Regions from separate parts of the Bradyrhizobium sp. AZCC 1721 genome, predicted to be linked through region 2. Evidence: predicted binding sites of a transcription regulator. Region 2 holds the regulator's gene; each other region holds the start of a gene.

The links. The regulator HrcA, encoded in region 2, represses chaperone genes, less so after heat shock. The targets are predictions, from matches to a motif close to GTTAGCACTCNCNNNNNGNGAGTGCTAAC.
Region 1: the regulator HrcA is predicted to act here: its motif matches at 2,895-2,923, upstream of V1273_RS22955 (co-chaperone GroES).
Region 3: the regulator HrcA is predicted to act here: its motif matches at 1,988-2,016, upstream of V1273_RS06075 (co-chaperone GroES).

What each region holds. Positions count from the first base shown of each region.
Region 1 is NZ_JAZHSB010000001.1:4,730,276-4,735,406, forward strand. It holds gene V1273_RS22935 (SDR family oxidoreductase) at 1-192, shown strand, start outside; gene V1273_RS22940 (NupC/NupG family nucleoside CNT transporter) at 296-1,546, shown strand; gene V1273_RS22945 (cupin domain-containing protein) at 1,598-2,143, opposite strand; gene V1273_RS22950 (usg protein) at 2,298-2,585, opposite strand; gene V1273_RS22955 (co-chaperone GroES) at 2,967-3,281, shown strand; gene groL (chaperonin GroEL) at 3,372-5,015, shown strand.
Region 2 is NZ_JAZHSB010000001.1:177,400-182,530, reverse strand. It holds gene V1273_RS00880 (helix-turn-helix domain-containing protein) at 1-350, shown strand, start outside; gene V1273_RS00875 (VOC family protein) at 430-858, shown strand; gene grpE (nucleotide exchange factor GrpE) at 998-1,618, opposite strand; gene hrcA (heat-inducible transcriptional repressor HrcA) at 1,737-2,825, opposite strand; gene rph (ribonuclease PH) at 3,107-3,820, shown strand; gene rdgB (RdgB/HAM1 family non-canonical purine NTP pyrophosphatase) at 3,832-4,461, shown strand; gene hemW (radical SAM family heme chaperone HemW) at 4,454-5,131, shown strand, end outside.
Region 3 is NZ_JAZHSB010000001.1:1,259,514-1,264,644, forward strand. It holds gene groL (chaperonin GroEL) at 1-1,449, opposite strand, end outside; gene V1273_RS06075 (co-chaperone GroES) at 1,580-1,876, opposite strand; partial or broken gene V1273_RS06080 (hypothetical protein) at 2,229-2,739, shown strand; gene V1273_RS06085 (protein phosphatase CheZ) at 2,838-3,608, opposite strand; gene V1273_RS06090 (L,D-transpeptidase) at 3,918-4,712, shown strand; gene V1273_RS06095 (DUF2076 domain-containing protein) at 4,923-5,131, opposite strand, start outside.

The DNA.
Region 1 (5,131 bases), 4.6 Mb from region 2:
ACCCCAATGACCGACCGCATGGTCGCCGGCCCCGGTGTGATGCAGCCCGATGGCACGATGAAACACGAGCCGCGCATGGACGCGAAGGCGGTCGGCGATGCGGTGGCCTATATGGCGGGCCTGCCGCTAGATGCCAACGTGCTGTTCATGACCGTCATGGCGACCAAGATGCCGTTCGTGGGACGGGGCTGACTTTCGTGCCCCGGGCGCGGCACACCGCGTCCGGGATACGAGTTGGGCTTTCACAAATCGACAAGGTTGGCATAATCGCTCCCCAGGGGTTTCGGGGGGATTCATGCTGCAACTGCAATCGGCGTTTGGCGTGCTGGCGTTGCTGGCGATCGCATGGGCGTGCGGCGAGAACCGCCGCGCCGTGTCGCTCCGTCAGGTGGCGATCGGGCTGGCCGTCACCATCGTTACTGCGCTGGTGCTGCTCAAGCTGCCGCCGGTGGCAAAAGCCTTTGGCGCCATCAACGACGCCGTCGGCACGATCGCGGCGGCGACGCGCGCCGGCACTTCCTTCGTGTTCGGCTATCTCGGCGGCGGCGCGCTGCCGTTCGATCTCAAGGCGCCGGGCGCGGATTTCATCCTGGCATTTCAGGCGCTGCCGATCGTGCTGGTCATGAGCGTTCTGACCACGCTGCTGTTCTACTGGCGCGTACTGCCCCCGATCGTGCGCGGCATGGCGTGGCTGTTGGAGCGCACGCTCGGCGTCGGCGGCGCGGTCGGGCTATCGGCCGCGGCCAATATCTTTCTCGGCATGGTCGAGGCACCGCTGTTCATCCGCCCCTATTTGGCGCAACTCACGCGCAGCGAGTTGTTCCTGGTGATGACCGGCGGCATGGCCGGCATCGCCGGCACCGTGCTGGTGCTCTACGCCACATTCCTGGCACCGCTGATCCCGGACGCGGCGGCGCATTTTGTCATTGCGTCCGTGTTGGGCGCGCCGGCCGCGATACTGATCAGCCTGATCATGGTGCCGGAGACTTCCGACAAGCGCACTGGCGGTTCGCTCAGTGATCCCGACATGCATGCGTCCTCGACCATGGATGCAATCACCAAGGGCACTGCGGCCGGGCTCGAACTGCTGCTCAACATCGTCGCGATGCTCTTGGTGCTGGTGGCGCTGGTTTATCTCGTCAATGCGATCCTCGGGCTGTTGCCCGAGATCGGCGGCGCCAAAATTTCGCTGCAGCGGCTGCTGGGGCTCGTGATGGCTCCGGTGTGCTGGCTGATGGGCCTGCCCTGGCCGCAAGCCGTCACGGCCGGAAGCCTGATGGGCACCAAGACCGTGCTCAACGAGCTGATCGCCTATCTCGACCTCTCGAAACTCGGCACGGACGCGCTCGATCCGCGCTCGCGGCTGATCATGCTCTACGCGATGTGCGGCTTTGCCAACTTCGCCAGCCTCGGCATCATGATCGGCGGCCTCGGCACCATGGCACCGGATCGGCGCGAGGAGATCAATGCGCTGGGATTGAAGTCGATCGTGTCGGGTACGCTGGCGACGTGTTTGATGGGGGCAGTGGTGGGGGTGATGACCTAGCGGTCATTTCGGGGCGATGCGAAGCATCGCCCGGAATGACGACCGCGAGAGTCAACTCGCTAATTCCACCGTCTTGAACTCCGCCGGTAGGATCACCTCCAGCAACTCGACATCATCGGAATAATCCATGATCAGATGCTTGATGCGCGGCGGCTGGGTCCAGGCGCTGCCTTCCTTCATCAGCGTCTCGCCCTGCCCTTCCATATAGGTCTTCACCCAGCCCTTGAGCACATAGACCATCTGGAACTCGACGTCGTGGTAATGCAGTTTTGAAACTTCCGCCGGGTTGCACGGGCCGACCAAGCGGATGACATGCGCCTGCGCCAGGCCGTGGGTCGCGTCGGCAATCCCGAGGTCGCGGTACTTTGCATAAGTGCGCAGGCCGTCGGCCTTGAAATCTTCTTCGCGGTGATGGCTGATGGCGATGCGCTGCTTCGGCCGGGCTTTGGTCGTCGTCTTTTTCGCAGCGGAAATGCGTCCCTTGGACTTGATGGTCTTGCGCGCGGAGGACCTGGCAGCGCCTTTGTACCCCGCCCATTTCTTCCTGACGGCGGTTTTGGCTGCGGCTCTTGAAGTCGCCTTCTTCGGCTTGGACATTGCCTACCTCCCTCATTCGTTTGATGTCGGAGGCTAACACAAAACCTTTTTGTAGGGTGGGCAAAGCGCAAGCGTGCCCACCGTAGCGGGCGGAGTCAGATGGTGGGCACGGCGCAAGCGCACCTTTGCCCACCCTACGGCGCCGACCACAAAATCAATGCAGCCTGAATACCCCGTCGACTGCACGCAGCTCAGCCGGCTTGATCAGCCTGGAATGCGCCACCGTCACGGAATACAGCGGGCCATCAAGCTTTTCCTGCCAGAACGCGAGGAAGTCCTTCAGCGCCGGGAATTTCGGAAACAGATCGTAGTTCTGCCAGACATAGGTCTGCAGCAATGAAGGATGATCCGGCATCCGATACAGAATTTGCGCCGTCGTCAGCCCGTAACCCAGCACCTGCTTCCGGAAGTCGTCGGAAGCAACTCCAACCCGCGAGACCATGCCAAACCTCCATTGCTGGAAGCGCATTTCACGTGGTGGCCACACACCGAGCCACGCCGGCGGAGATGCGCTCACATGAGAGAAATGTGACGCACGATACCAACCCATCACAAGCCTAAATGTTTAATGAATTGTTGAAAATTCACGCGTTAGCAGCAGCTTACCGCACGTGCTAATACGGGTCCGGAGGCTTCCGCCGCCGCGTTAATCATGCCGAACAAAATTGGCAGACGACATATTTGAGTGCCAATTTTTCTGCTAGAAGCCCTTGTCCCCCGAAGAATACTGGCCTAAATCAGCCGCAGCCGGGTTGGCACTCGCTGGCCCGGACTGCCAAAATTCCAGAATTCTACAACATTCCCAGACGTTTAGGAGGACTGCATGAACTTCCGTCCGCTTCACGACCGCGTCGTGGTCAAACGCATCGACGCCGAAGAGAAGACCGCTGGCGGCATCATCATTCCGGACAGTGCCAAGGAAAAGCCCTCCCAGGGCGAAGTCATTGCCGTCGGCCCGGGTGGCCGTGACGAAGCCGGCAAGCTGATCCCGATCGACCTCAAGGTCGGCGACCGCGTGCTGTTCGGCAAGTGGTCGGGCACCGAGGTCAAGATCGACGGCCAGGAACTCCTGATCATGAAGGAGTCCGACATCATGGGCGTGCTCGACGCCACCTCGGCCAAGAAGAAGGCCGCCTAAGACATCGCCTGCCACGCTCACCCTGAGGAGCGCCCGCAAGGCGCCTCCCCGACAGGGTGAGAAACAAAGACTAACTCAGGGAAACCAAATATGTCAGCCAAAGAAGTCAAATTCGGCGTCGACGCCCGCGACCGCATGCTGCGCGGCGTCGACATTCTCGCCAACGCCGTGAAGGTGACGCTCGGCCCGAAGGGCCGCAACGTCGTGCTCGACAAGTCGTTCGGCGCTCCCCGTATCACCAAGGACGGCGTCACCGTCGCCAAGGAGATCGAGCTCGACGACAAGTTCGAGAACATGGGCGCGCAGATGGTGCGCGAAGTCGCCTCCAAGTCCGCTGACGCGGCCGGCGACGGCACCACCACCGCGACCGTGCTCGCGGCTGCGATCGTCCGTGAAGGCGCCAAGTCGGTTGCCGCCGGCATGAACCCGATGGACCTGAAGCGCGGTATCGACCTGGCGGTGGAAGCCGTGGTCGCCGACCTCGTCAAGAACTCCAAGAAGGTCACCTCGAACGAGGAAATCGCCCAGGTCGGCACCATCTCCGCCAACGGCGACGCCGAAATCGGCAAGTTCCTGGCTGACGCCATGAAGAAGGTCGGCAACGAGGGCGTGATCACGGTTGAGGAAGCCAAGTCGCTCGAAACCGAACTCGACGTCGTCGAAGGCATGCAGTTCGACCGCGGCTACATCTCGCCCTACTTCGTCACCAACGCCGACAAGATGCGCGTTGAAATGGACGACGCCTACATCCTGATCAACGAGAAGAAGCTCTCCTCGCTGAACGAGCTGCTGCCGCTGCTCGAAGCCGTGGTGCAGACCGGCAAGCCGCTGGTCATCGTCGCCGAAGACGTCGAAGGCGAAGCCCTCGCCACCCTCGTCGTCAACCGCCTGCGTGGTGGTCTGAAGGTCGCGGCCGTCAAGGCTCCGGGCTTCGGCGATCGCCGCAAGGCCATGCTGCAGGACATCGCGGTGCTGACCGGAGGTCAGGCGATCTCGGAAGATCTCGGTATCAAGCTCGAGAACGTCACGCTGCAGATGCTCGGCCGCGCCAAGAAGGTGATGATCGACAAGGAAAACACCACGATCGTCAACGGCGCCGGCAAGAAGGCCGACATCGAGGCGCGCGTGCAGCAGATCAAGGCGCAGATCGAGGAAACCACCTCGGACTACGACCGTGAGAAGCTGCAGGAGCGTCTGGCCAAGCTCGCGGGCGGCGTCGCCGTGATCCGCGTCGGCGGCGCGACCGAAGTCGAGGTGAAGGAGCGCAAGGATCGCGTGGATGACGCGATGCATGCGACCCGCGCGGCGGTTGAAGAAGGCATCGTGCCGGGCGGCGGCGTCGCCCTGCTCCGTGCCACCGAGCAGCTCAAGCGCCTCAAGACCCAGAACGACGACCAGAAGACCGGCGTCGAGATCGTGCGCAAGGCGCTCTCCGCGCCGGCCCGCCAGATCGCGATCAACGCCGGCGAAGACGGCTCCGTCATCGTCGGCAAGATCCTCGAGAAGGAGCAGTACAATTACGGCTTCGACTCGCAGACCGGCGAATACGGCAATCTGGTCTCCAAGGGCATCATCGACCCGACCAAGGTGGTCCGTGCGGCGATCCAGAACGCAGCTTCCGTCGCGGCTCTCTTGATCACCACCGAAGCCATGATCGCCGAACTGCCGAAGAAGAACGCCGGCGCCGGCGCCGGCATGCCCCCGGGCGGCGGCATGGGCGGCATGGACTTCTAAGCGACGAAGTCGTCCCGGACGCGGTGCACCGCAGAGCCGGGATCTCGCTCCACAAATGCAAAACCCCGGCAGAAATGCCGGGGTTTTTCGTTTGCGCGGATCCGGACCGCAACGGC
Region 2 (5,131 bases):
ATGGACGGCTCGCACGCAGCGCGGGCAGCGTGCGCATCACTGCGCTTGCAAGAGAGATCGGCTGGAGCCGCAAGCACTTGGTCGATCGCTTCCGAGCGGAAATTGGTCTGGCGCCGAAGCCGGTCGCCCGCATGATGCGCTTTCACGAAGCCTGCCGACTGGCGCGGACGGGAGCGGGAAGCGGCTGGGCAGGGATTGCGGCCGAAAGCGGCTATGCCGACCAGGCGCATCTCGCCCGCGAATTTTCAACCCTTGCCGGCGAATCGCCAACGGCCTGGGCCCACCGGCTGGCGCTGACTGACAGCCGCCTGCTGCGCCCGCTGGACGCACTGGACGCACTGGACGCGTAGCCGGTCAGGTAACAAATCTTCAAGCCGACCGTCCTCGCCTCGCGATACTAGTGAGGTAACGCAATGCGAGGAGTTGCCGGTGACCAGTCCAAGCAAAAGCGAAACGCCGCGCCTTTATCCGACGATGCGCTGCCGGGATGCCGAAGCGATGATCCGCTGGCTCAAGGAGGTTGTTGGTTTCACCGAACGCGCCGTCTACCGGAACGGCGGCACCATCCATCACGCCGAGCTTGCCTTTGGACCCTCGATCCTGATGCTCGGCCAGAGCAGGGAGGACGAATACGGCAAGCTCGTCGGCGATATCGGCGGCCGTCGCACGGACGCGCTGTATGTCGCGGTCGACGATCCCGACGCCCTACATGCGAAGGTCAAAGCCTCCGGCGCCATCATTGAAATGGACCTGCGCGACACCGACTATGGTAGCCGCGATTTCGCCTGCCGCGACCCGGAAGGCAATCTCTGGAGTTTTGGGACCTACCGGCCAAGGGCGGACGAGAGGCCGCTGTAAGCATAGGCCCGCGTCAACCGCCTTCGGTGATACTCCGTAGACCGCTCATCCCTGCGGAGCGGCCTGCGCGCGTCTCGAAGGATGAAGGCCGAGCTTCCGCAGCGGGGCCTTCATGGTTCGAAACGACTTGCGCGCCTATTTACGCCGCGCTGTTCGGCTCATTGTTGGCGGCCGGTGCCGCCTTGGCGCCGCCCTTCGACACGCCGACCAGCGCCGGGCGCAGTATGCGTTCGCCGATCATGAAGCCGGCCTGCACGACCTGAACCACCGTCCCTGCGGGAACGGACGGATCGGGCACTTCGTACATCGCCTGCTGGAAATTGGGATCGAACTTCTCGCCCGATGGATCGAACTTCTTGACGCCGTTCTTCTCCAGCGTGTTCAGCAGCGAGCGCTCGGTCAACTCGACGCCTTCGATGAACGCCTTCAGCGCCGGATCGGCGGTGGCCTTGGTCTCGGCCGGCATGGCATCGAGCGCGCGCTGCAGATTGTCGGCGATTTCGAGAATGTCGCGGGCGAAGCCGGTGATGCCGTAGGCGCGCGCGTCGGCGACTTCCTTGGCGGTGCGCTTGCGCAGGTTTTCCATCTCAGCCAGCGTGCGCAGCATCTTGTCGCGCGCTCCCGCCGCTTCCTTCGTCAACGCCTCGACCGATCCATCCTCGGGATCGTCGGGCATGATGTAGGGTTTTGAGACCACGGGCTCGCCGGTCTGGTTGGCGGGTTGTGCCCCGTCGTCACTCGGCCGGTTGGGATCGGTCATAAGACTGCCTTCTCAAAAAACGGTTCTGGTTGGATGGGGATTTGCTGCCGGGGATATCGTGCTTTAGGGGCCGAAAATCAAGCGCAACCAGCCCTGATTAAGGTCGATTCGTGGCGGATCAGCCGCCCAGCATCCGGCTGACAATGCGGGCGGCGTAATCCACCGTCGGAATCACCCGCGCATAGTTCAGCCGAGTCGGCCCGATCACGCCGAGAACCCCGACGATGCGGTGCGAAGCGTCGCTATAGGGTGCGATGATGGTCGAGGAACCGGACAGCGAGAACAGCTTGTTCTCCGATCCGATGAAGATCCGCACGCCTTCGGCGCGCTCGGCCCGGCCCAACAGGTCGATCACGCCGCGCTTGGTCTCGAGATCGTCGAACAGCGACTTGACGCGTTCGAGATCTTCGAGCGCGTGCAAATCTTCCAGCAGGTTGGCATGCCCGCGCACGATCAATTGCCGGTCTTCGTTTTCGCCGCCCGACCAGCTCGCAATCCCCGCCTCGATCACCTTCTGCGTCAGTTGGTCGAGCTCGATGCGGCTCTGCGCCATCGCGGTTTCGAGTTCGAGGCGCGCTTCAGCGAGCGTACGGCCGCGAATCCGCGCATTGAGAAAATTGCTCGCCTCCGTCAGCGCCGAGGAAGGCACGCCGGGCGGCAGCGTCAGCACGCGGTTTTCGACCTGGCCGTCTTCGCCGACCAGCACCACCAGCGCGCGCTCCGGCTCCAGCCGCACGAATTCGATGTGTTTCAGCCGCGAATTGGATTTTGCGGTCAGCACCACGGCGGCCGCGCGGGTCAGGCCCGACAGCCGCGTCAGCGCCTCGCCGAGCGCCGCCTCGACCGACTGCGCCCGACCGACGGAGGCAAGCTGGTTCTGGATCGATTCCCGTTCGGGTTCGGTGAGGTCGCCGACCTGCATCAGGGCGTCGACGAAGAAGCGCAGGCCGAGTTCGGTCGGCAGGCGGCCGGCCGAGGTATGCGGCGCATAGATCAGGCCGAGCGCTTCGAGGTCCGACATCACATTGCGGACGGAAGCCGGCGACAGCGGCACTGCGATCAAGCGGGAGATGTTGCGCGAACCGACGGGTTCGCCGGTCGCGAGATAGCTCTCGACGATTTGACGAAAAATGTCGCGCGAGCGCTCGTTGAGCTGGGCGAGCCCCGCATGCGGCGCGATCAGGCCAATCGGATCGTGGTGGGCCACTGTTAACTCCCTGATACCCTAATTTGTCGATCCGGCGCGCCGATGACAAGCGTCCGCTTCACATAGCGTTTTCGAGCGAAGCATGCCCTCGGACTGGATCCGGGGGCGGCCGCCGGTTCGCGTGAAGAAAACGCGTCAAAACAAGAAGATAGAGGTTCGGTTCTGATTGATTCAGAACCGAACCTCTACCCCGAAACAAGGCAAAAACCCTTGCCGCTGCCCGCTCCCCCTCCTACAAGCACCGCGAACGAATTTTCGCTCGATTTTTGGAAGGATTCCCCATGCGGCCGAGCCGCCGTGCGCCCGATCAGTTGCGCCCCGTGTCGCTGGAACGCGGCGTGGTCAAATATGCCGAAGGTTCCTGCATGGTGAAGTTCGGCGACACCCATGTGCTGGTCACAGCCACCCTGGAAGAACGGCTGCCGCCCTGGTTGAAGGGCCAGGGCCGCGGCTGGGTAACCGCCGAATACGGCATGCTGCCGCGCGCCACATTGGAGCGTACCCGCCGCGAGGCCGCCGCCGGCAAGCAGGGCGGGCGTACCGTCGAGATCCAGCGGCTGATCGGCCGCTCCTTGCGCGCAGCCGTCGACCTCGAAGCGCTCGGCGAGCGCCAGATTACGGTCGATTGCGACGTGATCCAGGCCGATGGCGGCACGCGCACGGCCTCGATCACCGGCGCCTGGGTGGCGCTGGCCGACTGCATCGGCTGGATGAAGAACCGCAACATGCTGAAAGCCAACGTGCTGCGCGACAATGTCGCCGCGATCTCCTGCGGCATCTATCAGGGCACGCCGGTGCTCGACCTCGACTATGCCGAGGATTCCGAGGCCGAGACCGATGCCAATTTCGTCATGACCGGCGACGGCCGCATCATCGAGGTGCAGGGCACCGCTGAGAAGACGCCGTTTTCACAAGACGAGTTCCTGGCGCTGATGGAACTGGCGCGCAAGGGTGTCGCGCGTCTGGTGGACTTGCAGAAGCTGGCTGTGGCGTAGTCTGATCGCACATGCACCGTCGAATCACCGGCCGGCTCGTGATCGCGACCCACAATCCCGGCAAGCTCGCCGAGATGCAGGAATTGCTCGCGCCGCACGGCGTCGAGGCGGTTTCCGCGGGCGAGCTGGGTCTCGGCGAGCCCGAGGAAACCGGCCAGACGTTTCGGGCCAATGCCGCGATCAAGGCGATCGCGGCGGCGAAAGCCGCGCAATTGCCGGCCTTTGCCGATGATTCCGGTCTCGTAGTTGATGCGCTCGACGGCGCGCCCGGAATCTATTCGGCGCGCTGGGCCGGCAATGGCAAGGATTTCATGGCGGCGATGACCAGGGTCGAGCGCCTGTTGCAGGAGCGCGGCGCCACCGCGCCCGACAAGCGAAGTGCGCATTTTGTCTCGGCCCTGTGCGTCGCCTGGCCCGATGGCCATCTCGAAGAGGTCGAGGCCCGCGCCGACGGAACCCTGGTCTGGCCGCCGCGCGGCACCGCCGGTTTTGGCTATGATCCGGTATTCCTGCCCGACGGGCACACGCGGACCTTTGGCGAGATGACTTCCATCGAAAAGCACGGCCTGCCGCCGCTTGGGCTTGGCCTGTCGCACCGGGCACGAGCCTTCGTCAAACTGGCGGAGATCTGCCTTGGCTAGTCGCGAGCGACCCCGCCCCAAAGATGCCTTCGGCGTCTACGTGCACTGGCCGTTCTGCCTGTCGAAATGCCCCTATTGCGATTTCAACAGCCACGTCCGCCACGCACCGATCGACGAGAAACGTTTTGCGCGCGCGTTTGCGCGCGAGATCGAAACCACGGCGGCGCGCGCACCGGGGCGAACCGTCACATCGATCTTTCTCGGCGGCGGCACGCCTTCCTTGATGCAGCCGCAGACCGTCGGCGCGATTTTGGATGCGATCGGAAAGCATTGGCGCGTCGCCGGCAATGTCGAGGTCACGCTCGAAGCCAATCCGACCAGCGTAGAAGCGACGCGGTTTCGCGGCTATCGCTCAGCCGGCGTCAACCGCGTCTCGCTCGGCGTGCAGGCGCTCGACGACGCCTCGCTGAAAGCGCTCGGACGGCTGCATACCGCGCGCGAGGCGCTCGATGCGGTCGCGATCGCGCGCGCCGCGTTCGATCGCTATTCATTCGACCTGATCTACGCCCGCCCCGATCAGACGCCGCTTATGTGGGCGGATGAACTGAAGCTCGCGATTTCCGAAGCCGCCGAGCATCTCTCGCTCTACCAGCTCACCATCGAGGAAGGCACGCCGTTCTTCGGCCTGCATGCGGCGGGCAAACTCAAGACACCGAACGAGGCGGTGGCG
Region 3 (5,131 bases), 1.1 Mb from region 2:
GGTCTGGGCGTCGAAGCCGAAAGTCTCCGACTTGTTCTCCAGGATCTTGCCGACCACGATCGAGCCTTCGACGCCGGCGTTTTCCGAGATCTGGCGAACCGGGGCTTCCAGCGCCTTCAGCACGATATTGATACCGGCCTGAACGTCGGAATTGTCGTTGTTGATGCGGCCGACCGCCTTCTTGGCGCGGAGCAGCGCCACGCCGCCGCCCGGCACGACGCCTTCTTGCACCGCCGCGCGGGTCGCGTTGAGGGCGTCCTCGACGCGGTCCTTCTTTTCCTTGACCTCGACCTCGGTCGCACCGCCGACCTTGATCACCGCGACGCCGCCGGCGAGTTTTGCAAGGCGCTCCTGCAGCTTCTCGCGGTCGTAGTCCGAGGTGGTCTCCTCGATCTGCGCCTTGATCTGGGTGACGCGGGCCTCGATGTCCTTCTTCTTGCCGGCGCCCTTGACGATCGTGGTGTTCTCCTTGTCGATCACCACCTTGCCGGCGCGGCCGAGCATGTTGATGGTGACGCTTTCGAGCTTCATGCCGAGTTCATCGGAGATGAGCTGACCGCCGGTCAGGATCGCGATGTCTTCCAGCATCGCCTTGCGGCGATCGCCAAAACCCGGCGCCTTGACGGCGGCGACCTTCAGTCCGCCGCGCAGGCGGTTGACCACCAGCGTCGCCAGCGCCTCACCCTCGACGTCCTCGGCGATGATCAGGAGCGGACGGCCGGACTGCACCACGGCCTCCAGCACCGGCAGCATCGACTGCAGGCCGGACAGCTTCTTCTCGTGCAAGAGCACGTAGACGTCTTCCAGCTCGGCGGTCATCTTCTCGGCGTTAGTGATGAAGTAGGGCGACAGGTAGCCGCGGTCGAACTTCATGCCCTCGACGATGTCCACTTCGGTCTCGAGCGACTTGTTTTCCTCGACCGTGATGACGCCTTCATTGCCGACCTTCTGCATCGCCTGCGCGATCATCTTGCCGATCGCAGTGTCGCCATTGGCCGAGATGGTGCCGATCTGGGCGACCTCGGAGGAGGCGGCGACCGGCTTGGCGCGCTTCTCGAGGTCCTTGACCACCGCGTGAACCGCGATGTCGATGCCGCGCTTCAGATCCATCGGGTTCATGCCGGCGGCGACCGCCTTGCCGCCCTCGCGCACGATCGCCTGCGCCAGCACGGTGGCGGTGGTGGTGCCGTCGCCTGCGGTGTCGTTGGTCTTGGAGGCGACTTCGCGCAGCATCTGCGCGCCCATGTTCTCGAACTTGTCCTCGAGCTCGATTTCCTTGGCGACGGTGACACCGTCCTTGGTGATGCGGGGAGCGCCGAAGCTCTTCTCGATCACGACGTTGCGGCCCTTCGGACCGAGCGTCACCTTCACCGCGTTGGCGAGAACGTCGACGCCGCGCAGCATGCGGTCGCGGGCGTCGCCGGAAAATTTAACGTCTTTGGCAGCCATTTGAGTTGCTCCTGGAAAATGGACCTCATCCTGAGGAGCGGGCCTCGCCCGCGTCTCGAAGGATGATTTGTGAAAGCCGGGCCCTTCGAGACGGCAGCTTCGCTGCCTCCTCAGGGTGAGGCAGGGTGCCTTACGTCAGCACGCCCATGATGTCGGACTCCTTCATGATCAGGAGTTCCTCGCCATCGAGCTTGACCTCGGTGCCCGACCATTTGCCGAACAGCACGCGGTCGCCGACCTTGACGTCGATCGGAATCAGCTTGCCGGCCTCGTCGCGGCCGCCCGGGCCCACGGCGGTGACTTCGCCCTGCGACGGCTTTTCCTTGGCGCTGTCGGGAATGATGATGCCGCCCTTGGTCTTCTCTTCGGCATCGATGCGCTTGACCACGACGCGGTCGTGCAGTGGACGGAATTTGGTTTTAGCCATGACGTCTCCTCTTGAAGTTCCTCTGGGAGGCTTAGGTTTCGGGTCTGTACCACTCGAAAATGGCTGGGAATGCCGGTATTCGACGCCGCCCCGGGGCGGGGCAGCACAACCCTTAGCAATCATTGTATTTGAGTGCTAAACGTGGGGCCGGGGAATATGTCTTGGCGCTGATCCTGTCAAGCAAACAAGGAGATTAAAGCCTTGGTGAGGCCAATATAGGATGGTGCTTCGGAAACCAAATCGGTGCAGCGGCGTCATTTCAACCGACGTCATTGCTCCGGCAGGCTTTTTGCGGTTGGCTGCTTATCGGCTGCTTGACGGGAGCGGCCAAGTGATTGCTCGGGGGAATGCGATGATCAGCTCACGTAATGCGCGTACGGTTGCCAATCTGGCGATCGCGTCGGCGCTTTCGATCTTGCTGGCGGCGTGCAGCAGCATGAGCCTGCCGTCGCTGTCATCCAGTCCGCCGCCCGAGCCTGAAGTCGCGCCGGAAATGCCGGCAACCGTCCGCGCCGACGAGATCGTCGGCCGCTGGGGCCTTGCCTCGTTCCAGAATCCCAATGACCGCGCCCGCACCGAGGCCGCGGCGCGCGGGGCAGTGCAAGCAGCCCTACGTGATCGGCGCCGGCGCCAATGGCGGCGTGGTCATGCATCTGGCCGATCAGGCGACGCCGCAGGAACTGCGCCTTAAGGGCAGTCCGAGCGGCAAGAACTATATCGGCCCGCCCGGTCCGGCCGGCGGCGACCAGGACCGCGAGATCGTCTCGTTCGACGGCCGTGTCATGGTCACCCGCTTCATCGAAAAGGATGCCGCGGTCCGTTACGGCAACATGGTCTATGTCCGCTGCGCGCCGCGGGCGTGATTGGACGTCCCTCCGACGGTGGAGGACGGACAACCTGGCAACAAAAAAACGCCGGCATCGCTGCCGGCGTTTTGTTTAGCGCGCGTTAACCAGCCCGATCAATCGAACAATGCGTCGATGTCATTCTGCGAGGCGTGACCGTCGTCGCCGTCCATCTTCGGGCCGTTGAGCAGCTTGGCATCGCCTTCGCGGGTATCGACGATCGGGGGGGCGTGCGCCTTGATGGCATCGACGCCACCCCAGATTTCCATCATCTCGACGATATGCTGTTCGATGAACCTCATCGTGTTCATCACCTTGCTGATGCGCTGGCCTGTCAAGTCCTGGAAATTGCAGGCCTCGAAGATTGAGACGACGCGTTCCTGGATCTCCTCGCTGAGCAGCTTCTGCTGGTCCGGAGAAATGTTCTTGGAAAGCGCGGTCGCCGCCTGGTCGATCGCTTCGGTGGCTTCCAGAATCTGCTGGGTGGCCTGTTCGGTGCCGCCGACGACGGCGCCGAGTTCGCCATTGACCTTGGCCATTTCCTGGCCATCAAAGCTCTTGCCGTGCAGGGTGGCGATTTCGCGCTTGGTGCGGTTGATGGCGTCGTGAATGAGGTCGAGCTCGACCTTCAGCTTCTCGCACTGCTCGATCTGCGCGCGATAGGTTTCCAGAAGCGCGTGGGACTCGGCGACTTCGCGGATAATGTCCGCGCTCTCGGTCGAAGCGGCGCGGGCGTGGCCGAAGCCGGCCATCTGTGACCGGATCGCGCGCAGCTCGGCCATGATCTCGCGATGCATCGGGCCGATCTCGCCGCCTTCTGTAGGCATGACAATTGGCGCATCGCCCAGAATGGCTTCGATACGAAAACGTTTGCGATTTACCGACATGAGTTTTTCCCACCCCTTCATTGCCCGCGTGTTCTAAACCATGGCGATTTAACGTCAGGTTCACGGCGCAATATCGCGCGTTGGCGCTTTGCCCGCGGCCGCACACCAGCGATTAACCATGAGGGGAGCGCGTTCACGCAAAATAAACGCTACCGGACAAATCCGGACGCGCTTGCCGACGTGGTGAATCGAAACACGGCTTCTGTTTACCAAACCGATTAGGTTTTGATTTGTATTGATCGCGCGCAGCGGCGCTCGTCGCGCTGCGGCGCCGCGAACCCGCAGTGACGAACAGTACAGAGTACGTCGATGTCCGGAAAAATCCTTGTTGCGCTCTTCGCGAGCGTGTCTTGCCTTTGCTTCGCCAGTGAGGCTGCAGCGATCGACGCCTCATCATCAGCTGAACCCACCGTGATCTACGCCCGCCAACCGGCGCCGGTGCGCATGGCCTCTGCCCAACGCTCCAACATGGGCGGCGGCTTCATCGAATTCCTGTTCGGCGATGCCCCGCAGGGCGGGCGCTATCAACAAGCGCCGGCCTATCAGCAGCAGCCGGATTACGGCTATGGCGGGCGGCGCGCGTTGCTGCCGCCGATGGATCCGCAGCAGTCGATGCGGCGCGAGGAGGAGGAAGCATTCGACCCTGCGCAGCACCGGCTCGATCCGAAATATGAAAAGCAGGTGGTCGAGTATCACGGCAAGGAAAGCCCAGGCACCATCGTGATCGATACCCCGAACAAGTTCCTGTTCCTGGTGCAGGGCGACGGCAAGGCGCTGCGCTACGGCGTTGGCGTCGGCCGTCCCGGCTTCACCTGGTCGGGCGTCAAGACGATCTCGGCGAAGAAGGAATGGCCGGCCTGGACGCCGCCGCCGGAAATGCTGGCGCGCCGCCCTGATCTGCCGCGGCACATGGAAGGCGGCCCGCAAAATCCGCTCGGCGCGCGCGCTATGTATCTGGGATCGTCGCTGTATCGCATCCACGGCTCCAACGAGCCATGGACCATCGGCACCAATGTCTCGTCCGGCTGCATCCGCATGCGCAATGAGGACGTGATCGATCTCTACGGCCGCGTCGGCGTCGGCGCGAAAGTAGTAGTGATCTGATACGAGCCGCAAAAACAGTGTCGTCCCTGCGAACGCAGGGACCCATAACCACCGGTGCTTGTTGCCTGGCAGGCTGCGGCTCAAACCGCCGCGATTACGTACATCCGTGGTTATGGGTCCCTGATCGCGCTTCGCTTGTCAGGGACGACAGCGGAGGAAATCAAAACGGCCGCCTATCGGGCGGCCGTTTCGTTTGATCGCCGACGCGCGTCAGGCGTAATCGCCGTCACCGCCGTCACCGCCGTCACCGCCATCGTCGCCGTCGAAGCCATCGGCACCGTGATCCATGTCATCGTCATCGTGCGAGGCTTGATCGAAGAATCCTTGCCGCGAACCACTGTCATCATTGTTGTCGGCGCGTCGGCTCGACGACCCGATGTCGTTGATTCCGGCCTCGCGCGCGAGATCGCCGCCGGACT